DNA from 3 places in the Arthrobacter sp. GW460-12-1-14-TSB2 genome. Region 3 is predicted to be linked to each of the others. Evidence: riboswitches for the same ligand, from Rfam matches in the RefSeq annotation. Region 3 holds a riboswitch; each other region holds the start of a gene.
What was found. A riboswitch is a leader RNA that binds a small molecule or an ion and turns the genes downstream of it on or off. The one in region 3 is predicted to bind cyclic di-AMP.
Positions count from the first base shown of each region.

Region 1: another riboswitch for cyclic di-AMP. It lies ahead of AC07YR_RS08420 (aggregation-promoting factor C-terminal-like domain-containing protein); the one in region 3 lies ahead of AC07YR_RS02205 (NlpC/P60 family protein).
Region 2: another riboswitch for cyclic di-AMP. It lies ahead of AC07YR_RS18035 (M23 family metallopeptidase); the one in region 3 lies ahead of AC07YR_RS02205 (NlpC/P60 family protein).

Region 1 covers NZ_JBWKYC010000004.1:233,494-242,972, reverse strand. The annotation lists gene AC07YR_RS08440 (winged helix-turn-helix domain-containing protein) at 1-816, opposite strand, end outside; gene AC07YR_RS08435 (hypothetical protein) at 1,347-2,183, opposite strand; gene AC07YR_RS08430 (response regulator transcription factor) at 2,433-3,173, shown strand; gene AC07YR_RS08425 (HAMP domain-containing sensor histidine kinase) at 3,175-4,707, shown strand; cyclic di-AMP (ydaO/yuaA leader) riboswitch at 4,855-5,029, shown strand; gene AC07YR_RS08420 (aggregation-promoting factor C-terminal-like domain-containing protein) at 5,029-5,808, shown strand; gene AC07YR_RS08415 (hypothetical protein) at 6,051-6,566, shown strand; gene AC07YR_RS08410 (dolichyl-phosphate beta-glucosyltransferase) at 6,715-7,659, shown strand; gene AC07YR_RS08405 (DUF7793 family protein) at 7,646-8,014, opposite strand; gene AC07YR_RS08400 (HAD-IA family hydrolase) at 8,080-8,784, opposite strand; gene AC07YR_RS08395 (glyoxalase superfamily protein) at 8,828-9,205, opposite strand; gene upp (uracil phosphoribosyltransferase) at 9,301-9,479, opposite strand, start outside.
Region 2 covers NZ_JBWKYC010000017.1:47,734-57,212, forward strand. The annotation lists gene AC07YR_RS18030 (C40 family peptidase) at 8-682, opposite strand; cyclic di-AMP (ydaO/yuaA leader) riboswitch at 753-912, opposite strand; gene AC07YR_RS18035 (M23 family metallopeptidase) at 1,061-1,885, opposite strand; cyclic di-AMP (ydaO/yuaA leader) riboswitch at 1,889-2,100, opposite strand; gene AC07YR_RS18040 (iron-dependent transcriptional repressor DtxR) at 2,240-2,935, opposite strand; gene serC (phosphoserine transaminase) at 3,301-4,431, shown strand; gene AC07YR_RS18050 (DUF3027 domain-containing protein) at 4,645-5,208, opposite strand; gene AC07YR_RS18055 (cold-shock protein) at 5,217-5,600, opposite strand; gene AC07YR_RS18060 (hypothetical protein) at 5,785-6,018, shown strand; gene AC07YR_RS18065 (helicase-associated domain-containing protein) at 6,029-8,533, shown strand; gene AC07YR_RS18070 (DNA repair helicase XPB) at 8,574-9,479, shown strand, end outside.
Region 3 covers NZ_JBWKYC010000001.1:462,104-471,582, reverse strand. The annotation lists gene AC07YR_RS02240 (amino acid ABC transporter ATP-binding protein) at 1-667, shown strand, start outside; gene AC07YR_RS02235 (dienelactone hydrolase family protein) at 779-1,765, shown strand; gene AC07YR_RS02230 (CPBP family intramembrane glutamic endopeptidase) at 1,758-2,603, shown strand; gene AC07YR_RS02225 (ribonuclease Z) at 2,499-3,548, opposite strand; gene AC07YR_RS02220 (DNA alkylation repair protein) at 3,683-4,201, shown strand; gene AC07YR_RS02215 (hypothetical protein) at 4,168-4,422, opposite strand; gene AC07YR_RS02210 (polysaccharide deacetylase family protein) at 4,481-6,019, opposite strand; cyclic di-AMP (ydaO/yuaA leader) riboswitch at 6,360-6,552, shown strand; gene AC07YR_RS02205 (NlpC/P60 family protein) at 6,556-7,308, shown strand; gene AC07YR_RS02200 (hypothetical protein) at 7,418-8,023, opposite strand; gene AC07YR_RS02195 (DUF1918 domain-containing protein) at 8,157-8,351, shown strand; gene AC07YR_RS02190 (cupin domain-containing protein) at 8,425-8,802, opposite strand; gene AC07YR_RS02185 (DUF5129 domain-containing protein) at 9,004-9,479, opposite strand, start outside.

The DNA of each region.
Region 1 (9,479 bases), on a different contig from region 3:
GTAGCCCTGGCCGCGGACGGTGCGCACGGTGTTGGCAAGGCGGCCAAGCTTGGAGCGGAGGCGGCGGATGTGGACGTCGATGGTCCGCTCGTTGGGAACCTCTTCGGCGTTGCGCCACAGGCCCTCGAGGAGTTCGTCGCGGCCCACGGTGCGGGTGCCGTTTTCCACGAGGTAGTTCAGGAGCTCGAACTCCTTGAACGTGAGGTTCAGGGATTCTCCGTCGAGGTGGACCTCGCGGCGGGCCAGGTCGATGAGGACACCGGACGGACGGGGATCCTGCGGCTGCGGCAGCCGGGTAGTTTCGGTGCGCTGTCGGGAGTTGACGGTGGGGTCACCAAAGGTGGACCGTACGACGTCGAGCGCGGATCCCGGGGCGCTGGCCGGGGCCACCGCCACCGCGGCGTAGCTCTCCGCACCGGAGACGAGGGACTGGGCGTAGGCGCGGATTTCCTGGGCAAGCTTGGCAATTGAGGTGCCGGCAGCTGCAGCGGTTTCCTCATCGATTCCCATGTAGAGCACAAATCCACGGGCAACATTTTCATTGGCGACGGGGCGGACGGCGCTGCCGTTGGCCGGGGCGATCACGGGGGTGGGCGCCGTCTGCGGAGCGGACTCGGCGGCGGGAACAGCGCGGAGCTGGCCGTACGAGTTCGGGTTGTAGCCCTGCGGCGCATAGCCGGGGGCCGGGAAGCTGTTGCCGGGCGCTGCCGGGGCGAACGCAGGACGGGCCCCGAATCCCTGGCGGAGGCCGGAAGGCTGGCCGCCTTTGTTGGCGTTTCGGACGGAGATGTGGACGTATCCAGATGCAACTGACATGGAATGCTTACCTCAATGTGAATGGCCGTCATCGCGGCTCGAATGCTGGCTTTCCCCGCAATGAGATCTGGGGAGGGGCGCCCGACGCTGGGCTTGGGGCGAATGCCTAAAAACTTCTCGGGGTGGGAAAGTTAGGCGTGCATTCGACAACAGCGCATGTCTTCGCCAGCGGGTGGGCTGGTCCAGGATTCTGCGGCTGCAGGTGCTGTTGAGTTCTTGTTCACAATTGAAGTGTGCAACGTAACAATGAAAACTTGCAAGTAACAATGGACGGAATCGTCCGCATCGTGAGACAAAATCACACAATGTGGCCCAAATCACGATTCTGAAATGCCAATAAAATAACAGGTGTTTTTCAGAACGATCGATCAGAATTCACGAAAATCCGAATTTTCTTCTTCAAAACGAAGCCTTTCGGTGCGAAAATTCAGCCCGTACCGTATTGCTGAAATGCCAACGCTGCCTTGTGGCACATGTCCAGCCCTTGGCCGGGCCGCGCAGAAAAATTCCTGCCCCCGCAGCACGCCAGCTCAGTTTGACTGCCCGGTGAGCGTCGCGGCCACGAGCTGGACGGACTCCGCAGGGAAGCTGTCACCATCCTTTGCGGCAACGATCCTTACCATGGCTCCGGACACGATATCGGCCACAGTCAGTGTGCTGGCGGACGTCCCGCCAGCCTGTTGACGCCTTTGTTGCTGATTGCTCACCGCCACGTCCGAATCCAGTGAATAGGTGCGGCTGAACCCGTCGGTGCTCTTGACGGTCACGGCGCCGGAACTGACCTCAGTGACCGTCCCCTGCTGTTCAACTTTAGTGACGTAGGCACCGTCCTGGAGGATGACGTACTCGGAGTGAACGGCGGCGGATACTCCGCTGCCCATTCCACCCAGGCCTTCCGGGGCGAAATTTCCGGGGCCGCCCTGGGGCGGCATCCCGCCGTCGGCAAAACCACCCTGCGCGCCGCCGCGGGAGCCTGGCAACGTTTCCTGCAACGCGCCTGCATCGGCCGTGCCGTCGGTGCCGTCGGCCGCCGCGGAACTGGTCGTCAGGGCATAGATTCCTACGCCGGCTCCGCCCGCAAGGACAGCCGCAGCTCCGGCCACCATCACTCCCCGCTTCATGGTCCATGGCTTCGAACGTCCAGCCGGGGCATCCCAGCCGCCGTGCTGTCGGGGCGAGCCCCATCCTGCTGCGGGCGGGAAAGCGGAGCCAGCTGCCGACGACGGTGTTCCCCACCCGGCCTTCTGCCCGCCACCCGCAGGCCTACTGACAGAGCTGGCCGCCGGAGTCCTGCCCTCCGGCGCCTTGCCCTCCGGCACCTGGTCAGCTTCGCTCTCCGGTACCGGGGTGGTGTGGTCGTTGTTCATGGCGTACTCCTGGGGCAGGGGGGCTTGGTCCACTCCAGACTCCGGAGGGTTCCTGTGCGGAGCCTGTGCGGGACAAGGGGTCAAGCTGTGACCTTTGATGCGCCCGTTCCGGCCGCGGGAAGGCAGCGGATCCGCGCCGGTTGGCAGACGAAGGGCCCCTCCGCGCGTCCAGCTCGCTAGGCTGGGATTCACAGCTGGCCCACAGGATCCCCATAGCGTCGGCTAAACCGCAGATCGGAGAGTTGTCCCATGGCCACTTCGCACTCCATGACTAACAACCTTCCCCAGCTCACCCACCCGGACGGCTCCCCCATCCGCGCCCTGGTGGTTGACGACGAACCCAGCCTCTCCGAGCTCATGAGCATGGGCCTGCGGATGGCAGGCTGGTCCGTGGCTGTCGCAGGAGACGGTCCCGAGGCCGTGAAACTGGCCAAGGAGTTCCGGCCGGATGTCCTGGTGCTGGACGTGATGCTCCCGGGGTTCGACGGCGTTGAGCTGCTCACCAGGATCCGCGCCTTCGCGCCGGAGGTGCCTGCGCTCTTCCTGACGGCGAAGGACGCTGTACAGGACCGCATCCTCGGGCTGGCGGCCGGCGGCGATGATTACGTCACCAAGCCCTTCAGCATGGAGGAGGTGCTCCTTCGCCTGCACCGGCTGGTCCAGCGCTCCGGAGTGGCAGCCATGGACACCGCCGAACTTGTAGTGGGCGACCTCGTCCTCAACATCGACACACGTGAAGTGACCCGCGCCGGCGAAGAGCTGCAGTTGACGGCAACCCAGTTTGAACTCCTCCGTTACCTCATGGAAAACCCCAAGCGCGTGGTCAGCAAGGCCCAGATCCTTGACCGCGTGTGGGACTACGACTTCGGCGGCCAGGCCAACATCGTGGAGCTCTACATTTCCTACCTGCGCAAGAAGGTGGATGCCACGCACCCGCCCATGATCCACACGGTGCGCGGCGCAGGCTACGTCATTAAACCGGCGGATTGAGGTGCCCACGCTTTCCGGCAAGATCCGCAAGGACCGCCGCCGCTTGCTCGATCCTTCCACCTGGCACCTCCGCACGCGGCTGGTTCTGGTGGCCATGGCATTGCTCGTGGCCATCTGCGGCGCAATTGGCCTGTTCAGTTACGCGTCCATGGATTCCTTCCTGACCAAGCAGCTCGATGATCGCCTGAGCCAGGCCTCAAGGCTCTCGAACGAGGCCGGACGGCCACGGCTCGGCAACCCCGCCGGCAGGCCTGATCCGCTGGAGGGCAGGGGCCAAGGTGTGGGGACCTTGATCGCCCGCATCGACAATGGCACTGTCAGCAGCGCCGGGTTCCTCGCGAGCGATGCCACGCCGTCTTCCCTGTCCCCCGAGGATGACCAGATCCTCCTGGCGCTCCAACACGACGCAACGCCGGTTGACCGGACGCTGTCCACCGGCTCCTACCGGCTGGTGGCAGTGGAGGCTCCATACGGGGACGTGATCATCACCGGACTCCCCCTCGATGAAAAACAGAACACCCTCAGCTCCTTGGTGTGGACCATGGTGATCGTGTCGATGGGCGGGCTCGCCCTGATCGGCCTTGCCGGAACTGTGCTGATCCGCCGCACCATGAAACCCCTCGAGCAGCTGTCCGAAGTTGCGACGCAGGTTTCCCAACTGCCTCTCGACGCCGGTGAGGTGGCCCTCGCAGTCCGGGTGCCGTCGTCGAACGCGCATCCTGGAACTGAAGTGGGCAGCGTGGGCTACGCACTCAACCTCATGCTGGACAACGTGTCCCAGGCACTCGAGGCCCGGCAGCAGAGCGAAACGAAGGTGCGCCAGTTCGTTGCCGACGCCTCGCACGAGCTGCGCACGCCGCTCACCGCCATCCGCGGCTACACAGAACTGATGCGGATGACCGAGCACTTTACGCCGGACGGCAAGAAATCCCTCGCCAGGGTACAGAGCCAGTCGGAACGGATGACCACCCTGGTGGAGGATCTCCTGCTGCTGGCCCGGTTGGATGAAGGCCAGCCGCTCAAGATCAGCGACGTGGACCTGACCCAGCTGGTGGTGGAAACCGTCAGCGACGAGAAGGTCATGGCGCCGGACCGTATCTGGCAGCTCGAATTGCCCGACGAGCCCGTTGTGGTCCGCGGCGACGCCAAGCAGCTGCACCAGGTGCTGGCTAACCTGCTTTCCAATGCCCGCAAGCATACGGACCCCGGAACCACCGTGGTCACCGGCGTGATGCGGTCGGCCGACGGCAGTGCCGTGGTGACCGTAACCGACAACGGTGCAGGGATTCCGCCGGAGTTCGTCGGCCGGGTCTTTGCCCGCTTTGCCCGGGCGGACGCCGCCCGCACGAGTCCGGCCCGCTCCGCTTCGGGCGCGGAAGCCACCGGCGCCTCTGCGTCCGAAGGGACCAGCGGCCTGGGCCTTTCGATTGTGCAGTCCATTGTGGAAGCGCACGGCGGAACCGTCGAAGTGAATTCCCGCCCGGGACGCACCGAGTTCGCCCTCCGCCTACCGTGCGAACCACCGGCAGCTTAGCTCCGGCGCATCACTGGCAAGCCAGCCGTTCCGGCGCAAGTCAACGCGCCGTCGTCGTGACCCTCGTTACCTAAATGTGACTTAAGCGCGAGACTCCTGTAGCGTTTTTAGAGTGCGGCAACCGTTATAGCCGCATATCCGGATGGACGCCAAACTCTGCCGCTACCCGGATTTCCTCATGATTAGGCAGAGGCGGGGGACCCAGGTCTCCGGGCATTTTGCATAGCCGCCCTCGGGGTGAAGCCGACACGTGAAGTTCCGTGCGGCCGGATGACCTCATCCGAACCCGACAGCTAACTCCGCCGGCATCGAGAGGCAACCATGACTAAATCCACGCTAGAAGTACGTCCGGAGCGCGCTTCCGACGAGTCCAAGGCGCCTGCCGAACGCTCACGCCACCGCGCCGAACCAGCCACCACCGCGTCGCCAATGTCCCGGATTGCTGCCGGATTGCAGGGCTCAGGCCGGCGGGCCGCAGTAGTAGCCACGGCCTGCGCCGTCCTGATCGGCGTCGGCGCCGCCGGCCAGGCCTCAGAACCTGCAGCCCCGGCAACATCTGCAACGGGCGAAGCCAGCGCCGCTACCGCAAACGCCGAGTCGAAGCTCGCGTTCGAAAAGATCCTGGTCTCCGCCATGCCCGCCCCGGCCTCTGTCAGCCTGACAGCGCAGTCGTCCGACGCGCAACCGGCATCCGAGGAGAAGTCCGCACCGGAAGCACCGGCACCCGCGCCTGCACCTGCACCGGCTGCGGCCCCCGCACCGGCTCCTGCCCCGGCACCGCCTGTAGCCGTCGACGATCCCGCAGCTGCCCAGGCGTATGCCGCATCGCAGCTCGGTACTTACGGCTGGGCGGCTGACCAGATGCAGTGCCTGACCACGCTGTGGACCAAGGAATCGGATTGGAAGACCACTGCCACGAATGCCAGCAGTGGCGCCTACGGCATTGTCCAGTCCCTGCCGGCCGAGAAGATGGCCAGCGCCGGGTCCGACTACCTGACCAACTTCCGCACCCAGATCAATTGGGGCCTGAACTACGTCAAGGAACGGTACGGCTCCCCCTGCGGCGCCCTGAACTTCCACTACGCCAACAACTGGTACTAAGCCGGCGCATCTTCGCCAGGCTTGGTCTGCATGAGCCGGAGGCCCCGAATCCACGTGGTTCGGGGCCTCCGGCTGTCTGACAGCACATTTCTCCCGCTGGTTCGCCCGTGTCCCTACCCTCATTCCTGGAGCCACAAGGTTTTCACAAGGTTGTGGAGTGACTCTGGGTCGCCGCCGCTTTCAATCGTCTTCCAAGCGGCTGCCGGCCCCAGGGCCGTCGTCAAGATGCAGGGAGCACAACAATGAAAAAATGGTTAGTTCCGACGGCCGTCCTGGCCTCAATTTTCGCAGCCGCCGCTCCGGCCGCGGCTGCGCCTTCCGGCCCGCCGCATCCACCGCTTCAAACTGAGTACATCTTTCACTGCGGCCAAGCCGCAGGTGGCTTCGACATCGAAGCCACCGTGACCGGGCGGGTCAAGGACATCGTTATCCCGGGGGACAGAGTCATTTCCGTAGCCCCGAACCTCAACGTGACCCTGACTAACGATGCCGGTGAGACGGTTAGTTATGTCATCACGGGCGCGTCCCACATCCAATTCGTGCCCACCGCCACGGATCCCGACAGCGTCGAATTCAAGTCGACCGGCCGGAACCTCCTTTCATTCGCCGATACGGACCAGGCTGGCGAGGACGTTTCCGGTGTGGTGCTCGTATCGGGCAACTTCAACTTCGCCGTCACCGGGGACTTCCAAACGGAAATCCGGAGGTACTCGGGACCTGGCACGGTCATCGACGTCTGCGCCGTACTGGCCCCCTAACGAACCCAACCGCGGCGGCGGTGCGTCCACCAATGGCGGTGGGCGCACCGCCGCCGTTTCCTTGCACGCTTCCGCACCCGGCAAATCCCACAGCAGCTGCACAGCTTTGGCCTAAATCCTTCATATGCGCCGGTCCCATAGTGGAACCATGACGCTCACAGACCAGTCCGCGGGAACACTGCTCCAACTGCCATCGCAGCCGCGGGCCGCCGTCGACGTCCCGCCCGGCAGCGTTTCGCCGCCCGCAACGGGGAACACCCGCCGTGCCCCGATCGACACCAGGACCGCGGGGGATTCAGGAACCGCCATCCCCGTCCTTGATGTTGTCCTCCCGGTCTACAACGAGGAACGGGACCTGGAGCGGTCCCTGCGGCGACTGCACAACTATCTGCTCGGCACCTTCCCGCACCCGTTCCGGATTACCGTGGCCGACAACGCCAGCACCGACAGCACTCTTAAGGTGGCTGAGCGCATCGCGCGTGAACTCCGCGAAGTCAGCGTGGTGCGGCTTGCCGCAAAAGGGCGTGGCAACGCCCTTCGCACCGTTTGGCTGGCTTCGCCCTCACCCGTGCTGGCCTACATGGACGTGGATCTTTCCACCGATCTGGCAGCGCTCGCCCCTTTGGGGGCGCCACTCATTTCCGGGCACGCCGATCTGGCCATCGGAACCCGGCTGGCGCGCGCTTCCCATGTGGTCCGCAGCCCTTGGCGTGGTTTCATTTCACGCGGCTACAACCTTCTGCTGCACGCGCTGATGGGTGCACATTTCAGCGATGCGCAGTGCGGATTCAAGGCAATTCGCGCAGATGTTGCCCGCCGCATCCTTCCGCACACGGCGGACAACGAGTGGTTTTTCGACACCGAGCTGCTGATCGTGGCGGAAAAATGCGGACTCCGCGTGCACGAGGTTCCGGTTGACTGGACATGCGGTGCCGACGCGGGCGTGGACCTGCTGCACACGGCCCTCGCAGACCTCCGCGGGATGGGCCGCCTTATCCGGGACTTGGCGGCGGACCGCATTCCGGTGCGGGAGCTTCGTTCCGAACTCGCCCAGGTTTACGCCCCCGTCGCTACGGCGGCTACGCTTCCCTGAGCCACGCCATGGCTGCCGTGGGGCAGGTGAAATAGCGCGTTGGTGCGGCAGGAGCGTTGATGCTGAGGAAGAAATTGGCCATGGCCCGGTCCACCGGGGACGATCCGAGGAGCGCCACCCTCGCTACGGTGCTGGGGCGGGCAAAGACGCGCCGGGCCCCCCGGCTCATGGACGCCGTCGCAGCCATATCCACCAGCATCGGAAACGAACGCCCGCGGCTCAGGTCATTGACGGCTGCCATGACAGCCAAGGCAGCTTCCTCGCAAATAGCCAGGCCTGGAATCCATTGCACATGCAAAACGCCGGTGCGCAGCTGAACAATGCCTCTGTCGCCGGCAATCGGGATCTCGGTCATCCTATCCCCCCAAGATAGTTTCAGACGTCCCTCCCGAGACTAATGGACCGAAAACCGGTTTGGGGTCAGAACCGGAAGGAAATCCTCCTGGCACCGGAATCGTCCATGTCCGTGGTCACGGACACGCCGGAGTAGTCCGCAAGGTGCAGAACACCGTCCGGCAGGGGGCCGGTATTGGGACCGATGGCCACGGTCCGGATTCCGGCGGCCAGTCCGGCCGCAATGCCCGCGGGGGCATCCTCAAAGACAAGCGCGTCGGCCGGGTCCACACCGAGCAGTTCGGCGGCCCGGAGGTAGCCTTCCGGGTGCGGCTTGCCCCGGGTGACGAGGTCGGCCGTGACTGCGGTGGCCGGCATGGCCAGTCCCGCGGCGCCCATCCGGATGTCGGCAAGGATCCGGTCGGCGGAAGTCACCAGCGCCACGGCATCTGCCGGGAGGCTGCGCAGCAGGTCGGCGGCTCCGGGCAGCGCAACGATGCCCTCGGTCCGAACCCGTTCCATGGCGCCGAGCTCCGCGGTCAGGGCCACAACATCGGCGCCGACAGGTGCAAACCGCCGAACGGTGTCCCCTGCCTGGACGCCATGGGAGGTGTGGAGGATCTCGGCGATGTCCAGGCCGTAACGGGCCGCAAACTCGCCCCATACCTGCTCCACGACGGCTGTGGAGTCGACCAGGGTGCCGTCCATGTCGAACAGCACGGCCTTGGCGGAGATCGTGGCGACAGGCGATGCGGCGATGCGCGGTACGGCGGCTTTTGGGCGGAAGCTCATGCTTCCATCCTGCCCCACCCGGGGCGAAGCCGGATTCTGTGACTTATCCGTTCGGGCGGTGGGGGATGTATTGGACGGCCCATTTGTTGCCGTCCGGGTCAGCGAAATGCACGAAATGACCCCAAGCCTGAATGTCGATGTCGCTGACGTCAACGCCGTTGTCCTTGAGCTGCTTGTGCGCTGCCTGGATGTCGCTGACCACCAACTGCAGGCTTGGAGCGGTGCCGGGCGGGGCATCGTTCAAGCCTTCGCCGATGGCGATCGAGCAGCCGGAGCCCGGCGGAGTCAGTTGGACGAAACGGATGCCCTCCATGGGCCGTTCGTCGTAGTCGGCGTTGAAGCCCACCTTATTGACGTAAAAATCCTTGGCACGGTCCACGTCGGACACAGGGACAAACACCAGTTCAAGTTTCCAGTCCATGGGCCACAGGCTAGCGGCGGCCGCCGAAAACCGGAAGGGGGCAAGCGCCTCGCTGCCCCGGCTCCCCTTCACCGTAGACCCGGCCCGCTGCCTCGTTAGCCGGCGATGCCGTAGAGGCGGTCGCCGGCGTCCCCGAGTCCGGGCACGATGTAGGACTTCTCGTTGAGTTTCTCGTCAATGGATGCCAGGACGATGGTCACGTTCGCGTCCGCGAGTTCTTCTTCCAGCTTGGCAAGGCCCTCCGGCGCTGCCAGGAGGCAGATGCAGGTCACGT
Region 2 (9,479 bases), on a different contig from region 3:
GCGTGTTCTAGCGAAGCGTGTAGAACGCAGAAGTGCCCGTGGCGGACACAGCGTGCAGGATCGTGCCCTGCGACGGGTTCAGCGCGCTGATCATCATGCCGTTGCCGACGTAGATGCCAACGTGCGCACCGCCGTTTTGCATGACCAGGTCGCCCGGCGCCGGGGTGGCGGTGGGTGTCATGGCGGTCCATGCATTGGTGCGGGGGATGCTGATGCCAGCCTGGGCGTAGACCCACTGGGTGAAGCCTGAGCAGTCCCAGCCGCTGGGAGTGGTGCCGCCCCAGACGTAGGCGCTGCCAATACCGGTGTACGCGATGGCGGCGAGGCCCGATGCTGCTGCAGAGGAGGCGGCGTCGGCAAGCTTGCCGGCCTTGGCTTCCCCGTCAGCACCAGTGGAGGTCTCGCTGGCGTCGGTACCGGTGGACTGTGCCCGGACGGTTTCAATCTTGGGCGCTGCCGTCGTGGTGACTGACGGACGCTCGAAGGAAACAGTCGCTGTCGGTTCAGCGGTTACGGCCAGCTGGGCTGACTGAGAGCCGGACTCCGTCGAAGCGGAAACACCCAGGTTGGTATCGGCGGCATTTGCCGGCATTCCAACGCTGAGGATCAGTCCGGACGCAGCTGCGATCACAGCCGCCTGGCGACCTACGGTCCCGGCGTTGGCAGTAACAGCCCTGGACACGGAGTTCAACGGGTTCGTACGAACCGTTTGCGCACGGTGGCGCGCAGAAGTGTTGCGTGTAGACACGAAGGTAGCCTCTCCCAATGCCTACGAGGTGAGCTGTCGGATTCGGATGGGAGTCACCCGGCCGCTCGGCTTCCTGGGAAGCTTTTGCGACTTAACCCCAAGGTCTTCTTGCGAAGACCAAAATTGGTTCCCCCGCCTCTGCCAGACGATGTCATGCGAACGGACCTTGAGCGGTGGCAGAGTTAGGCAATCCACTCAAGAGCGCCAACTTCGGAAAAGTTGGCGTGCTCTAAACGGTACAGGAATTCCGAACGAATGTCACATTCAGGTCACGGCATGTCACAGGAATGCGAGAGTGACCCATCGCTTGGGTTAGAGCCAGCCGGTGGGGTCAACGACTTCGCCGTTGACCATCACTTCGAAATGGAGGTGGCAGCCGGTGGAAGCGCCGGTGGTCCCGCTCAGGGCCACAACGTCGCCGCGGCTGACCTTCTGGCCGACCTGGACGCTTGAAGACGAAAGGTGGTTATACGTGGTTTCGAGGCCGTTGCCGTGGTCAATCACCACCCGGTTTCCGCCGCCGTAGGGGTGCCAGCCGGAGAACGTGACCGTTCCGCTGGCGGCAGCCAGGACGCTGGTGCCGCACTGTGCCGCGTAGTCCTGGCCCCGGTGGAACTCACCGGCTCCGCCGGTTATCGGGCTGACCCGGAAACCGAAGGGCGAAGCGGAAACCAAGTGTTCGAGCGGCGCCCCGAGGCTCCCGGCGGAAGCAGCGCGGGTGATGGTGCCCGCGGACTGCGCGCTCAGGAGCTGCTTGAGCTTGCCGTCGGGATCGCCCTTGGTGGCGACATAAGTGCGGTTGAAGTCAATTTTGGCGCCGGCAGCAGCGGAAACCTCCGGCTGCGCGGCAACTGAGGCGGCGACACCGGCATTCCCGGTGTCCGCAGTGGACATCATGGGACCGGTCGACGGGACGGTCACGGTGAGGACAAGTCCGGTGGCGGCAAGGGCAATGCCGGCCTTCTGACCCACGCCGCTCGCCGAAGCGAAGTCCGTTACCTGGCTGAACAGGCTGCGGCGCCGGCGTGCATCACGGTGTGCATCGCGCGGCCTGACCGTCATTACGGCTTCGGCCACAGGGTACTCCGAAGCGGGACCGGTCGCCCTGCGGCGGCCCCTGACGGTCTGCGTGGTCAAGAAATATCCTCTCTGGAGAGCCTGCGAAGTTAGCTGTCGGATTCGGGTCAGAGAGTGCAAAGACCCGGTCCGCCAATGCAAGGCGTCCGACACAGGTCTCCCTAGGGAATCCTTCGTCGGAAGTGGCTTGCTGCTGACGGACTTCACCCCAAGGCCGTTTTTCAACGGCCGGTTGTGGTTCCTCCGCCTCTGCCAGGAGGTGGTTCGCACACTGATCCGCTGGCAGAGCTCGGCTTCGGATCAGGTAACGCTTTTGTATCGGCGCTAGTGCTCAACTATAGGCGATTAATCAGCGCGGTAATAATTCCGTTATCTGGGTCTCAGTACGTTGTAGGTGGTCCTACAAGGGCGCAGTTAGCTGACCGTAACAAACACGTGGGCCGCAACCTCGGGCGGCAACTCCAGGGCGCCTTCGATCTCGGGCACACGCACGGAGATGTACTCCCCCACGCGCTCCAGTGCGAGGGACGCCCCCGGCCGGATTCCGCCTTCATCCAGCTGCACCAGCAACTCCGGCTCAACCTGGATGGGCTCGGCCAGCCTGCTCACCGTAATGCGCGAGTCGGCTCCGTACCCGGTCATGGCCTCAAGGAGGTTCACCACACCGTCGGTGAACGCGGGAGTTGGCTGCCCACCGAGCGCCGCCAGGCCTGGAATGGGATTGCCATAGGGGGAAACCGTGGGGTGGTTCAGGAGTTCGAAGATGCGACGCTCCACCCGCTCGCTCATGACGTGTTCCCAGCGGCACGCTTCGTCGTGGACGTACGCCCAGTCGAGTCCGATGACATCGGCTAGCAGCCGTTCCGCGAGGCGGTGTTTGCGCATGACTTCGGTGGCGCGTTTCCGGCCGGTTTCGGTGAGCTCAAGGTGCCGGTCCCCCGAAACAACCACCAGTCCGTCACGCTCCATGCGCCCGATGGTCTGCGAAACGGTGGGCCCGGAGTGGCGCAGCCGTTCGGCAATCCGGGCGCGGAGAGCCACGATGTTCTCTTCCTCAAGCTCCAAGATTGTCCGAAGATACATCTCCGTGGTGTCGATCAGATCGGTCATCCAGCTCAGCTCCTCGAGCACAGTCCTTGCGTCAGTCCCACCGTACCGCGCAAAAGCCTCCACGTTGGCCTCGGCGGGGTGGACCTGCATCCACCGACCAGCCGCTGGGAAAAGCCCCACGGGATCAGCCAGACCGGCTACGCGGCCCGCTGTACGACAGCAACCAGTTTAGCCTATTTTGAATTAGTCCGGATAATCTTCCGCGCACTGCGCTGACCTGCGGCCGGGATGTCTCAGTGACTGGACTATGACGGATGCCGTTCCCTCCCCTGCAGGCACGTCAGGCAGAATATAGGGGATTCCCCTGCACTGCCGGGCCCCCGTCCACACCGGAAACACGTCCACGCCGATAAATTGGAGCCATTGTGAGCGACACCAGCATCACTATCCCCGCCAACCTCCTGCCCAAGGACGGACGGTTCGGCGCCGGGCCATCAAAGGTCCGCCCCGAGCAGATCGAGGCACTGTCCGCCGCTTCTGCCACACTTCTGGGCACGTCGCACCGCCAGGCCCCAGTGAAGAACCTGGTCGGGTCTGTCCGCAGCGGCCTCAGCGAATTTTTCCGCGCCCCCGAAGGATACGAAGTCATCCTCGGCGTGGGCGGCTCAACGGCGTTCTGGGACATCGCGGCGTTCGGACTTGTGGACAGCAAGGCCCAGCACCTCTCATTCGGAGAATTCGGCTCCAAATTCGCCTCCGCCACCAACAAGGCTCCGTTCCTGGACGCCTCCTCCATCATCAAAGCCGAGCCCGGCACACGGCCGGAAGCCACCGCGGAAGCGGGCGTGGACGTCTACGCCTGGCCGCAGAACGAAACGTCCACGGGCGTGGCAGCTCCGGTCAAGCGGGTTGCCGGCGCGGATGAAGGCTCGCTTGTCCTGGTGGACGCCACCTCGGCTGCCGGCGGCCTGGACGTCGACGTCTCGGAAGCCGACGTGTACTACTTCGCCCCGCAGAAGAACTTCGCGTCCGACGGCGGCCTGTGGCTGGGGCTCTTCTCTCCGGCGGCGCTGGAGCGCGCTGCCCGGATCAAGGCGAGCGGCCGGTGGATCCCCGATTTCCTTGACCTGCAGACCGCCATCGACAACTCACGGCTCAACCAGACGTACAACACCCCTGCGCTGGCCACACTGGTAACCCTGGACGCGCAGGTGCAGTGGCTGAACGCCAGCGGCGGCCTTGATTTTGCCGCTGCACGCACCGCCGATTCGGCCGGGCGCATCTATGACTGGGCAGAGGCCTCCGAGTACGCCACGCCGTTCGTTGCCAGGGCCGAAGACCGTTCCAACGTGATCGCCACCATCGACTTCGACGACTCGATTGATGCGGCCGCAATCGCCAAGGTCCTTCGCGCCAACGGCATTGTGGACACCGAACCGTACCGCAAGCTGGGCCGCAACCAGCTGCGCATCGCCACGTTCGTGGCGATCGACCCGGACGACGTCTCGGCTCTCCTGTCCAGCATCGACTACGTCGTGGGAGAACTGCGGAAGTAGGGAATCAGCGGCTGCTGACGCTTTAGCGTCCGACGGCGTCGTCCGGGGTTTTGGTCCCGGACGGCGCCTTCTTCGTTAAGTGCTCCGCTGTCAGCCCTGCTGGAGCAGCGTCTGCCCTGCTGGAGCGGCTGGCTCTCCCGCAACACCACCCGGAAGTAGCGCAGCCCCTCACGGAGCCTCACCTTGCCGGGGGCAGCGCGGGGGAATAACAGGCTAGTCGACCTCGCGGGCGGAGCCGGATGATTCCTCCGGTGCGTCACTGTCGTCGTCGGAGTCTTCATCGTCGTCGGAAGCGTCGCCGTCGTCCGAAACGGCGGCGCCGTCGTCGAAACCGGCCAGGGCAGTGCCCTGGGCGTCGGCGTCCACAACGGGCGCGTCCGCGTCCTGTTCATTTTCCTGGGCGTCCTCGGGGCGCACCCGTTCAGCCCAGGGCACCCACTCCGGTGCGAGGATGGAATCCTCCGAAGGCAGCAGGCCAAGTTCGTTCACCGTGATGACCTTGGAACGGGAATTGCGGGTGAGCACCGCGTACCACTGCCATCCCTGGTACCCGGCCAGCCGGGACTCGAAGAGATGCGTGACAACGCGGTCCCCTTCGCTTTTGGCACCGATGTGCTGTCCGATCTGCTCGGCCGGGGCGATGCCCTCCACTGCAGCCCGGGCAAAGTCCACGGCTGCAGCAAGCACCGCGTCCGGTTTGCCGACGCGCCACACGGGGACGCCGGCGCGGGGCTTTGACGCCGGTTTGGGGGTGCCCTGGTCAGGTTGGGAAGTCATGCGGATGCCTAGGCGTCCAGCTCGTCGGCGACCTTACGGAGGGCAGCTGCAATCGCCTTGGCCTTGTTGCCTTCCGGGTACTTTCCGGCGGACAGCGTTCCGGACAGGTTGTCCAGCACGCTTACCAGGTCCTGGACGAGGGGTGCCAGGTCCTTGGCGCTGGGACGCTTAGCCTTCGCGATGGACGGGGTCTTGTCCAGCACGCGCAGCCCGAGGGCCTGGGCTCCCTTGCGGCCGTCAGCCACACCGAACTCAACGCGCGTGCCGGCCTTGAGGTCCGTTACGCCCTCGGGCAGGGCGGATTTGGGCAGGAATACTTCCTGGCCGTCCTCACCTGCGAGGAATCCGAAGCCTTTTTCCTTGTCATACCACTTGACCTTGCCGGTAGGCACGTAATCAACCTTCTTCGTTCTGGACTTCCTGTGACACGGCCGGCGGCCACCGCATCCGCATTGATATGCGGGTTCAGGGTATGGCTGCCCGGACCATGTTGGTCTGTATCTTCAAGGTTATCCTGCCGGGACCCGGATTCCCGCTTTGCGGCACGGGCACAGCCGGGCTGTTAGCGTTACTTCCATGACACCCTCCCGCTACCGGCGGCCCCTGATGATAGTTGCGGCGGTTATTGCTGTCCTCTCGCTGGCTGCCGTGGGCGCCGTCATGGCCATCGCCTTTGGCGGCAGTGCCGCTCCGGTGTGGGTAACATCCCTGGCCCTGTACGGCCTGCCGCTGGCATTCCTCCTGATGATATTCCTGGTGATCGACGGCGTCGCCGCCCGCCGCCGGGCAGGAAAGTCCGGCGGGCGGTAACGTTGGACTGATGTCCTTTATTCGCGCGCTCAGCAAGGAACTGGAGGCCCGCAGCGACGACTCGTTGCGGGCCCTGTTCTCCGCGCGGCCGGACCTGGTCTCACCCAACGTTCCGGACTTTGCGGCCCTCGCGGCGCGGGCCAGTGCCAGGGTCAGCGTGCAGCGGGCACTGGAGCGGCTGAACCGGCCGCAGATGCAGGTTCTGGAGACCCTCCACCTCTGCACCAACACGGACACCGCCCACAGCGCCTCGGCCGCGGGACTCAAGAAACTCATCCGCGGCGCCTCGCTGTCCGCCATCGAACGGATCCTGCACTCCCTTGAAGAACTGGCCCTCGTGCACCGCGCCGAGCCCCCGCACGGTGCTGCGCTGCCGGCAGGTGCCCGCCAGCGCTTCTACCTTCCGGTCGGAAGCCTCCGCGACGTCGTAGGGATATATCCGGCAGGACTGGGCAGGAGCTACACGGAACTTGTCCGGCTGCAGCCGGCCTTCGCCCAGCGCGTGGTGCAACTGGTGGGCGAACTACACCACAGCGGCGCTTCCATCCATCCCGCCACAACGCCCATGGAAGCCGCCCTGTCACTGCAGCATTGGACAGCCACGCCCGATGCCCTGGAACGACTCCTCGCCACGGCCCCGGACCGCACTACGGCGCTCCTGGCCCGTTTCGGGAACTGGGCCATGGGCGCGGTGCCCCAGGCCCAGCGGCGGGCCTCCGTCGTTAACGAAGGCCCCGACGTCGGGCCGGTTGACTGGCTCCTGGCGAGGGGCCTGCTGGTACCGCTGGACGCCGCCCACGTGGAGCTGCCGCACAGCGTCGGGATTGCCCTCCGCGGCGGGGCCGTGATCGAAGACTTCACGCTGACTCCCCCGGTACCCAGGCTAGGACAGACCACGGCGGCGCTCCGGCGAAATGCCGCTTTGGGCGCCATTGCCGAAACCCTCCGTCTGACAGGAGAGCTCCTGTACAACGTGCGCGAGCAGCCCCTCGTCACGTTGCGGAGCGGGGGCGTCGGCGTACGCGAGATGAAGCGCCTGGCGGACGCACTCCGGATCGACCTCCACCCCGCCGGCCTGCTGGTTGAGCTTTGTGCCCTGGCCGGACTTCTCCGGCTGGACGTTGACAGCTCCGCCTGGGTCCAGCCGGAACAGCTTGAGTGGCTTACGCTGCCGCGCCAGGAACAGTGGCTCTGGCTCGTGAATGCCTGGCTGGCCAGCGAACGCGCCCCGTCGCTAGTGGGCCAGCCAGTCACCGGTCCGGGCGCTGGCTCTGCCCCGCACCGTGCGGCGGCCGGCACCACCATCAACGCCCTGTCGGCTGAGGCCCAGCGGCCGGACGCGCCTGTCATCCGGAAGAGGATCCTGGAGATCCTCAACGAACTTACGGACGAGGCCGCCGAGGCCGACGGCAAGGCGCCGGTGCTGGACGCGGCCGCGGTGCTGCAACGGGCAGAATGGACCCAGCCCCGGATGGCCCGGCGCTTTAGTTCGCTGATCCGCGGCGTCCTGGCGGAAGCGGAGATGCTCGGCCTCATCGGTTCGGGCGCGCTTAGCCAGTTGGGCTCCGCGATCGCCGCGGAACGTCCTGATGAAGCGCTGGATATCCTGGGAGAGCATCTGCCGGCCGCCCTCAACCACGTTTTGCTGCAGGCTGACCTCACTGCCGTGGCGCCTGGGTACCTGGCGCCCGAGTTGAGCGAAAAGCTCCAGGTGATGGCCGACGCCGAAGGCCAGGGTCCCGCTACGATCTACCGGTTCTCCGTGGCGTCCGTCCGCCGCGCCCTCGACGCCGGCCACGACGCCGGCAGCCTGTTGCGTTTCCTGCGCGAGCACTCGGCCACCGCGGTACCGCAGCCACTCGAATACCTCGTGGAGGACACCGCGGCCAGGCACGGCAGGCTGCGCGTGGGCGTGGCGTCCAGCTTCATCCAAAGCGACGACGAAGACGCCTTGCTCGAACTCGTCAAGGAATCCAGCGCGGCAGGGCTGGGGCTGGTCCGCATTGCGCCCACAGTCCTGATCTCCCGCGCGGGCCCGAAGGAAACCGCCCAGGTACTGCGTGCGCTGGGTTTGTCACCGGCCGTCGAGGAGGCAGAGTCGGCGCTGATCCGGCTGCGCCGGACCACTGCCGTGCCGGGCAGCGGGCGTCCCGTGTACAGTGCGCCGCGGACGGCACCGGCGGAGGCCGACGTCGACGCCCAGTTGGCGATTCTCCGCAGCCAAGGAGCCGCTCATGGACCGAACGGCAACGGAAGCCACCGCACGGGGCCAGGGGCAACGGGCGAGGAAGCAACGCAGCTCGGGCTCGAAACCCTGCAGAAGGCCATCCGGCTCCGGCAGGCAGTGGTGATGAACGTGGTGGACAGCCAAGGGAATTCCAGCAGGGAAACGGTTGTTCCGGTGTCTGTGAACGGCGGACGGGTGAGGGTCTTCGACCCCGCACGCGAAACCGAACGCGTGCTCTCGATCCACCGGATCATCGACATTGAGGCGGAAGAAGGATCCCAGCAGTGACCAGCACCCCACGAACCAGCGGCATCAGGGCTTGGGCGCCGTGAACGACGGGCCCCTGATCGTCCAGAGCGACAAAACCATCCTGCTCGAAGTGGACCATGAGCAGGCCACGGAAGCCAGGCACGCCATCGCCGCCTTCGCCGAGCTGGAGCGCGCACCGGAACACGTGCACAGCTACCGCCTGACTCCGTTAGGGCTGTGGAACGCCCGCGCTGCCGGGCTGGACGCCGAACGCGTCCTGGACACCCTGTTGAAGTACTCGCGCTTCCCGGTGCCGCATTCCCTGCTGATCGATATCGAAGAAACGATGTCCCGCTATGGCCGGCTGCGGCTGGAAAAAGACCCGCAGCACGGGCTGGTGATGCGGACCAGCGATTACCCCGTGCTCGAGGAAGTCTGCCGTGCCAAGAAGATCCAGCCCCTGCTGGGCCCGCGCATCGACGGCGAGACCGTGGTGGTCCATTCCTCGCAGCGCGGGCAGCTGAAGCAGCTGCTCCTCAAGATCGGCTGGCCCGCCGAAGACCTGGCCGGCTACGTGGACGGTACCCCGCACCCCATTATGCTCAACGAGTCCGGCTGGAAGCTCCGGCCCTACCAGAAACTGGCCACGGAGAACTTCTGGGCCGGCGGCAGCGGCGTCGTCGTGCTCCCCTGCGGCGCCGGCAAAACGCTTGTGGGTGCGGCGGCCATGTCCACAAGCTCCACCACAACGCTGATCCTGGTGACCAACACCGTGTCCGCCCGGCAGTGGAAGGACGAGCTCGTCAAGCGGACCTCGCTGACGGCCGACGAGATCGGTGAGTACTCCGGCTCGGTCAAGGAAGTCCGCCCGGTCACCATAGCGACCTACCAGGTCCTGACCACGAAACGCGGCGGGCTCTACCCCCACCTGGAACTGGTGGACGGCCACGACTGGGGCCTGATCATCTACGACGAGGTCCACCTG
Region 3 (9,479 bases):
CGAAGTCGTCGCCCTGATCGGGCCGTCGGGGTCCGGTAAGACGACCGTGCTGCGGTGCCTCAACGGCCTCGAAATACCCGACGACGGCGTGGTGGACTTTGTGGGCCAGCTCGCCGTCGACTTCTCCGCAGCGGTGACCAAGAAGCAGCTGGCCGCGCTCCGGGACCGGAGCGCCATGGTGTTCCAGCACTACAACCTCTTCCCGCACAAGACCGTCCTCGAGAACATCATCGAAGGCCCGGTCCAGGTGCAGAAGCGCCCCAAGGCCGAAGCCATCGCTGAGGCCAGGGAGCTGCTTGCCCGCGTGGGGCTGTCCGCCAAGGAGAAAAGTTACCCCTTCGAGCTCTCCGGCGGGCAGCAGCAGCGTGTGGGCATCGTGCGTGCCCTGGCTCTGCGGCCGCAGCTGCTGCTCTTCGACGAGCCGACGTCGGCCCTGGACCCTGAGCTGGTGGGCGATGTACTGACTGTCATCAAGGAGCTGGCGGACGAAGGCTGGACCATGGTGGTGGTCACCCACGAGCTGGCGTTCGCCCGGCAGGTGGCCGACGAAGTCATCTTCATGGACGGGGGCGTCGTCGTCGAACGCGGCCACCCGGACACCGTGTTGCGCGACCCGCGGGAGGAACGCACCCGGCAGTTCGTGGACCGGCTGCTCAACCCGTTCTAGGGCAACGCCCTGAGCCACAGCGCTGCGGTCAATCCTGGGGCAAACCCAGCGGGCCCTTGCCCCAGGATTGACCGCAGGGGAGGATAATTGGCAAATGGCAGGAGGCTCTCCATGACCCAGCAGCTCGGCAAATTTGAGAAATACCTGATCGAGGAATTCTTCGACGATTACCGTGCCGGTGCCATGAGCCGGCACACGTTCACGCGCCGGGTGGCGTTCATCACCGGGAGCATGGCCGCTGCTGGGGCCGCCATGGCACTGGTGGGCTGCACGCCGCAGGAGCTTCCACGCAGCACCGATCCGATGCCGACGCCCACCCCGTCCGCGGCGTCCAACGGCACCGGCACAAGCACGGCATCCGCAGGCGCGGTGCCCGGCGCCAAGAGCCCGCTGTCCGTTCCCGAGGGCGCTCCCGGCCTGGTCACCGCAACCGTGCAGTTCCCTGCCGGCGGTACCGACATCAGCGCCTACCTTGCCCGGCCGGAAGGCGGCAAGCCCGGACCCGCCGTGCTCATCTGCCATGAAAACCGCGGGCTGACCCCGCACATCCAGGACGTGGCACGACGCTTCGCCAAAGCAGGCTACGCTGCCCTGGCCCTGGACCTGCTGAGCAGGGAGGGAGGAACGGCGAGCCTGGACCGGGACGCCGTCCCGGGTGCACTGACCCAGGCCGGAGCGAAGCGCCACGTCGGGGACTTCTCGGCAGCCTTCGACTACCTGAAGGCACAGGACTTCGTCGATTCCGGGCGGATTGCCATGACGGGCTACTGCTTCGGCGGCGGCATCACCTGGCAGGCGGCGACGGAACTGTCCGGGCTGAAGGCCACCTCGGCCTTTTATGGGCCCGCCCCGGATTTGGAGAAGGTCCCGGCCATCAAACCGGCCGTCCTTGGCGTCTACGCTGAACTCGATGACCGCATCACCGGGGCGATGCCGGCCTTCCGCGATGCCCTTGCCGCCACTGATGTCCGGCACGAGCTGAAGGTGTATCCCGGCGTCGACCATGCGTTCCACAACGACACCGGCGAGCGCTACAACGAGACCCAGGCCACCGCCGCGTGGAACGACACACTGGCGTGGTTCAGCAAGTATGTCTAACCGTTCGCCCGCGGCCGGAACGGGAGCAGGAGCCGGAGTCAGCGTCCGCAGCGGCATCTCGATGAAACTGCTCCCGGCGGCACTGGTGTCGCTCTCCGGCTTTGTCCTGTTCGTCCTGGAACAGAAAATCCCAGGGTACGGCCTCCTGGCGCTGGCCCTCATCACGGCGGGACTGATCGACCGCGCGCTCCTGCGCGACCTGGCCCTGATCGCCGCCGGGCTCGTGGCCATCAGCCTGGTGCCGATCACCACGGACATCAGCACCGAGCACATGCTCGTCATGGGCACGGCCATGATCCTCGCGGTGGGCGTTCCTTACACAGTTTCGCGCTTTGTCTACAAGGACCACGCGGTCAAGTTTCCTGTGCTCACCGGCCACCCCTGGACTCGGGCGGAGAAATGGTACCTGGCCGCCGTCGTCGTGATGGGTTACGCGGTGCTTCCGGCGTATATGGTCAACACCGGTGTCTACAGCAATTGGCCCGCGGTGTCGGACCCGGAGGGGATCTTCCGGCTTTTCCTGGGCACCAACGTGCTGGGGATCTGGGATGAGCTCTTCTTTATCTGCACCGTTTTTATCCTCCTGCGCCGGCACCTGCCTCTGGCCCAGGCCAACGTGCTGCAGGCCGTCCTGTTCACGTCCTTCCTCTGGGAACTGGGGTTCCACGCCTGGGCGCCGGTGTTCATCTTTCCCTTCGCCCTGCTCCAGGCGTTCATCTTCACCCGGACAAAGTCACTGTCCTACATCGTGGCCGTGCACCTGCTGTTCGATTTCGTGCTGTTCCTGGTCCTGCTGCATGCCCACAACCGCGCCTGGATCGACATCTTCGTCTACTGACGGTGCAGCGAGCGGGCGCGGCGTACCAATCGCGGGCCGAGCCCCGCCCGCAAGCCAGGAAGCCCGCTCCCGCCTGGGCAGGGGAATCCTGTCCAGGTCCTCTGCGGCGACGACGGCGGCCCGGCCTGCGCGGGCACCGGCCTGTTCCGCCAACACGCCGACGTCCCCGTACCGGGACGAGAAATGCGTGAGGACCAGCATTCCGGCCCCGGCAGCGGAGGCCAGATCGCCGGCCTGCCCGGCAGTGAGGTGAAGATACCGGGAGGCCAGCCCGGCGTCGTCGTCGCTGAACGTTGACTCCGCCACGAGGAGGTCCACGCCTTCGGCGAGCTCCCCGGCGGCGTCGCATTCCGCGGTATCCATCACGAACGCGAAGCTCTGGCCGGGGCGCGGAACGCTCACGTCTTCCAGCCGTACCCCGTTGAGGTTTCCCTCCCGCTGCAGCCGTGCGACGTCTCTTCCTGAGATTCCCGCCGCCGCAAGCTGATCGGGCAGCAGCGTGCGGCCGGCGGGCTCGACCAGCCGGTAGCCGAAAGTCTCAATGCGATGCCGCAAGGGCCGCACCTCCAGGCCGGGCGCGATCGGCCCCGGTGCGGAATGCGGGTGCAGCCGCAGTTCGAGGCCGGGGGAGGCGAGGGACACGAGGGCGCGGACCACCTCGGTGCCGGAGACCGGAAAATGCAGGTCCACCGGGTGCTGCACACCATCGAGCACCATTCGCGACAGTACGCCCGGAAGTCCGAAGCAGTGGTCCCCGTGAACGTGGGTCAGGCAGATCCGCGTCACCTGGCTGGCTGAGACGCCGGCGTGGATCATCTGCCGCTGGGTGCCTTCGCCGGGATCGAAGAGCATGCCCTCGCCGTCCCAGCGAAGCAGGTACCCGTTGTGGTTGCGGTTCCGCGTGGGAACCTGCGACGCGGTGCCGAGAACGACCAGTTCACGCATGGGACCGAGCATCTCACGCCGCAGTACCGGAGGACTACACGACGACGGCATTCCGCCGGGGCTGCTCCAGCTATACCGCACAGAACGCCTTAGGGAGTTCGATCCTCCGCCCGCGGGAACGGCAGAATAGTGGGATGACCGACGCCTGTGACTTCGTGGACGCCTCGCTCCAGCGCGAGAGCTCCTGGCTCCGGGCAGAAGAAGCACAAGCCCGGCTGGGCGACGGGCTCCAGTACTACGGCGCCTCCGTGGGTGCTGTGCGGGGGACCATCCGCGACATGCTGCGCCGCCACCGGGACCTCACACACGATGACATTACCGCGCTCAGCACCGAACTGTGGTCGGTGCCCGTCTTCGAACGCCGGCTGGCGGCGGTTGTCCTGCTGCAGTCCCGGGTTGCCCTTCTGGACAACTCCGACCTCACCCGGATCGAGGGCTTTGTGCGGGAGGCGCAGCTGGGTGGGCTGGCGGACCCCCTCGCAACCGACGTCGTCCGTCCCTTGATCGCAGGCCTGGAAGGGCAGGCAAGGGCACGGGCGGACGTTGTGCTGGACCGCTGGGCGGGGGATCCGGATCCGTGGCTGAGGCGGGCAGCCGAGCTGTCGCGGGCGGACGCCCCTCAGCCGCCGGCCCGGCGCTCCACCACCCCGTAGGCCTTGCCCTCCAGGAACTCCCAGTCCGTCACCACCATGAACCCGAGGGCGCTGACGCGGTCGTTGAGGACCAGGACGTCGAAGCCGCCGTCCCGCGGCTCCGCGTCCCACGTCGCCACATGGAGCTCCTTTCCCTCAAGGATCAGGAGCTCGGTATTGACGTCGAAGTCCTCCTGCGGCTGATCGCTCAGCTGGCAGATCGCCACGCAATAGTGTTTCACTCTTCGCCCACAGATCCGGCGCGGTCGGTGCGTTCATTCCGGTCCACCGTCCGGCCTCCTATGTGATACGGATTCCACGGGACGGTGACCAAGTGACGATTCCCCCTTGGAAGTTTTGGGCCACGACACCACCGGCGCCGACGTACTCGTCACTGGTTGGATACCCGAGCTGGCCGTTTTCCCAGCGCTGTGCTGCCCAGGCGGCGCCGATGGCGCCCTTGGTGCTGTGGGCACCTGTGACCGCGGACCAGTGGACCTGGCCTCCCTGGAACACCTGGTAGACGCCACCATTCTTGAGTCCCGGGATCTCGTCGCTGACCGGGTAACCCAGCGCTCCGTTTTCCCAGCCTTGCGCGGACCAGGCCGATCCTATGGCTCCGAGGGTGGCGTGTGCCCCCGAGGCTGGCGACCAGTGGATCTGGCCGCCTTGGAAGACCTGGTAGACGCCGCCGCCCTTCAGTCCGGCGACCTCGTTTGTGAGGGGGTAGCCAAGTTTTCCGTTTTCCCAGGACTGCGCGGCCCAGGCTGCACCAATGGCACCTCTGGTGCTGTGGGCTCCGGTTGCGGGTGACCAGTGGATCTGGCCGCCTTGGAAGACCTGGTAGGCGCCGCCATTCTTGAGCCCCGCGATTTCATTCGTAAGCGGGGAACCGAGAAGCCCGCCGCCTGAGCCTTGGGCAAGCCAGGCTGCTCCGATGGCGCCGCCCACCACAGGTCCGCTGGGAGAGGGCGACGGCGAAGGGGACGGAGAGGGCGAGGGAGACGGGGAGGGGGAGGGTGAGGGAGAAGGCGACGGTGAGGGAGAAGGCGATACCGGGGACTGGCCCAATGCCTGTGCGACTGTGCGGACCGACGTCGTACCGTTTGCTGTCCGTGCGGCCAGCCATGTGACGAATTCCTTGAACAGTGCGGGGCTGATCGACAGGGACGGGTCCGTTCCGTTGGCGATCTCGTGGAAGGTCAGCTGCAGCCAGCCGCCGGTTGTCTCCGCGTTGGTGACGGTGGCCTGCAGGTCCGCCAGGCTCCACGTGGCGGCCACCTGGTCCGGTGCCCTGGTGACCATGGGTTCCTGCGGCGGTAGCGTTTCGGCCACAGGGCAGTCGGCGCAGCTGGCAGGAGATCGGATGTCGCCGAGGCCCCGGGAACTGGCGTACCCGCAGCCGCTGACTGCGGACTGGGCCGTGGCATTCACCGCAGCGAAGGGGTAGGCGAAGTTGCGGACGGTGAAGCCCCAGCCTTCGAGGGTCGACTTGCTGTTGCAGGCCTCCGCGCTCGCGGCTGCTGCGCTGAGCGTTGTCATGTCTGGATGGGTTACGCTGTGGCCGGCGATCTCGTTGCCGCCGGCGGCCAGAGTCTGCAGGTTCGCCCGGGTCAGGAACCCGGACTGGTCCACAAAGGACGTGGTGATGAAGAAGGTTCCCACCAGACCGTGGGCTTTGAGCTCCTGCGCGGCGGCCAGCTGGCTGCCGAGGCCGTCGTCGAACGTCAGGCTGACGATGGTCGGCCCCGCGGCCTTCGATGTGCCGGCGACACCCGCCACCGTGCTGACAGCCAGCAACAGCGCTCCCAGGATGGCGACCCAACGCCGGCCGTGCATACCCCCGGCCGTAGGCTCTGGGAGTTCCGCGACATGACGTGGCTGGTTGTGGACAGAACGATTTGACCAACGCATGATTCCTCCAGGCGTGTGAGTCCCCCCGCAAGAACATGCACGTAGACTACGCCTCGCGGCGTCAATGGAAAACACTCGAATTTGACAAACCGCAGATCCAAGTATATGTAGCGTGCCGCTACCTGCTTGTAGCAGCGCGAGCCGGGCCACAGCGGTGCCGGGGGAGGGCCCGACGGCCCCGTTACCTTGATGTGACATCCCAACGGTGGCCCGCGTACGGTGGAACGGTGCCCGTTGTCTCAGATACCGGCACTCCCGGGCGGATTGCCTAACCCTGCCGCGGTCCGGGATCCGATCGAAACCATCCGGCAGGGACGGGGAAACCACTATTGACCGGCAGAGTTCGTGCTGGTCTTCGGGGTGAAGCCGCACGCCATCCGCAACGCGGAAGGGCGCTGCGGCCGGGTGTCTCCCATCCGAATCCGACAGCTAACCTCGCAGGCATCGGGAGAGGTTAATTCATGCTTTCACGCAAACTGCCCGCTCATCATCGGTCAACCGCGCCCGCGGGGCGCTCCAGGTCCACATCGGCCGGGGGCCGGAGCAGGGCCGGCCGGCAGGCTGCGGTCATAGCCGCTGCCTCGGGCCTGGTCCTGTCCAGCGGCATGGCGGCCCAGGCCGCTGAAGCCCCGGCGGAACGTGACTCAGCTCCGGCGTCCGCCCCCGACATCAATGCCCAAGTGGGTGCCCCGCTCAGCGCTGATTCCCATGTCAGGATCAGCTACGAACGTCCGGACGTCAGCACCACCCCCGCCCCCGTGGAGGTATCGGTCGAAGAGCCCGTCCCGGCAGTGGCGGCAGCCGCCGCGGCGGCTCCGGCGCCTGCCGCTCCTGCTGTTTCCGTGCAGGTCCAGGCTGCGGTGCCCGCTCCCGCCCCGGCGCCTGTTGCCGGCGGTGTCAACGCCGCCATGGTTTCTGCCGCCTACGCGCAGCTGGGCATCACCCAGGACTGCACCGCCATGGTGGAAAAGGCCCTTGGCTCAGCCGGCATTCCGGTCGGGGACCTGGGACCCATGCAGTTTATGAACTATGGCTCCGTAGTGGGGGAGCCCCAGCCCGGCGACATGGTGGTGCAGTCCGGCCACGTCGGCATCTACATCGGCGACGGCCAGGTGATCAGCGGCGGAATGAACGGCGTAAACGCCACCGTCACGCACCCGCTGTCCTGGCTGACGGCCACCGGCGGCGTGACCTTCGTCCGCGCCGGAGCCTAGCCTCCCCGCCCTTCTTCAAGCGGGCGTAACGGCCGGCGATCAGCTGCCTTGGGGGCAGCAGGTCGCCGGCCTTCCGCGTATTCGTGGCACAACGGCGCACACGGGTACCTCAGGGCGGCGAGATGGTGAGCTGGGCCGTGATCTCGCCTTCCGCGAATTTGATGCGCAGCAGCGCGTCGCGGGTGTCCGCCGGAAGGGTGAAGCGGACGCCACCCGACTTGCTCGAATCGCCCGCGACCAACTCGTTCAGGCCGGGATCGGGGGAGTAACTGACGCCACCGACGTTCAGCCTGAACGTTGAGTCCCAGAAGTTCAGGTCATACCGGCCGTGGTTGGTGCACCTGAGCGTGAGGGTCAGTGCGATTTTGCCGGACACATCGGGGCGCGCAGTGGCGTTGAGAATTTCATATTCGACGTCGGCGGCCCGGTACGTGCGTTCGGCTGGCAGGGCTACCTTCCACTCCGCGCGGTTACCTGTGCCGGACCCGGGGGCGGACGTCGACGCACCAGCGCCCGGCTGTGCGGCGCCGGTGGAAGCGGCCGGGGAACCCGTACCGGAGGCGCTCGCCGTCGAAGCGGCGGGACGGCCGGCGTCGAACATCCCCAGTTGCCCCATGCCGAGCAGCAGCCCCGTCACAGCGGTGATCACAGCTGCTGCAGCGGTCAGCAGGCCGGGCAGCGTAGCCCACCAGTTGTTGGGTTTTTCCTCCGCCATAGCCGTTCCCCCTGGGTCCCGTGTCAAGGTCAGTTCAGTCGTATCCCGGCCGTACACCCTCGAACTTCCAGTGCGCAACGGCCCTGTTATCCCCGCCCCGAGACTCGTACTCTGGTTCTTGGAGGTGATTGCCATGAAGGCAACCCAGGGAGACCGGATCACTATCCGGGGCAAGACGGTCGGATCGTCGGAGCGGCACGGCCAGATCGTTGAGGTTCACGGCGCTGATGGAGCGCCGCCGTATGTGGTGCGATTCGACGACGGCCATCAAACCACTGTCATCCCCGGCGGGGACTTCGTGATTGACAGGATCCACCCGCAGCAGTGAACCCGCAGTAGTGGCCCCGCAGCCAACCGGGCTGTTGTCCGCCCGGCCGCTTCGGTTGCTTCGGCGCGGCCGGTTACTCGGGGGACTTGGCGAACACCGCGGCGCTGACGAACTCCACCCCGGTGAAGGGTTCGTCGCCTTCGACCCACGCGTCATGGCCTGGCGGGATGCTGTAGGAATCATGAGCGGCGATGTTGATCTGGTTGCCGTCAGAGGTCTGGACCACGAGTTTGCCGGAAACGCAAAAACCGACATGGCTGAGCTGGCATGACTCGGTCTTAACGACGGGCTTGATGCACTCGGACCAGCGCCAGCCGGGTTCAAATTTGAATCTTCCGATGGTGTAGGCGTCGACGGATACAAGATCCACTTCCGTCTTATCGGGGCGGCGCTGTTCGTCCGGAGAATTGTGGGACTTAACTGCGAGTTGAGCGACAACATTCGTGGTCATGGCTCTCTCCATCAATCAGAATTGCGGATGGGGCTGTCCGGGCCGCAACGGCGACCGGCCAGCGGAGTCGGCTTGCCAGGCTTGAACCCGCGCGGCGAACCGATGTAGCGATCGTCTTACGATGCCCAGCTTCCTCCGATCCCGGATTCTTGTCGAGACCCCGTGGCGGAACGCAGCCGGCCGCCCGCCGGCAGCCCCGACCTAGAAACTGGACGAACTTCCGGACCCGGAAAAACTGCCGCCACTGGCGCCATAGCCGGTGGTGCTGCCGCCGCCGCGGGCCGTGCTGACGCTGCCCACGCCTGTGCTGAATCCGGTGTTGAAGGCCGGGACCGAGAAGAAGTAGTACGACGGATAGACCGTGCCCAGGATGCTGGGCTCGTAAGCGCGGCCGTGCTTGGCCTTGGTGCCCGCCTGGGCGTTTTCCATTTCCTCGCGCATCGTTTTGGCTTCCCGCTCGTTCTTCGCGAAGCCTGCAATAACGGTGTCCGCGTGGTTCTTCAGCAGTTCGGTCAGATGCGTCCGGGCATCACGCAACCGGTCCAGGGCAGTTTCGGGGCTGATGGTGCCCTCGGCGAGTTCGGCCGACCAGCGCTCGATGTCAGGTTGGCTCTGCTCGCGGAAGGACCGGAGCGCCGCAGCTGTCGCCGAGTCGCCCTCGGCATGGCGCTTGCTGA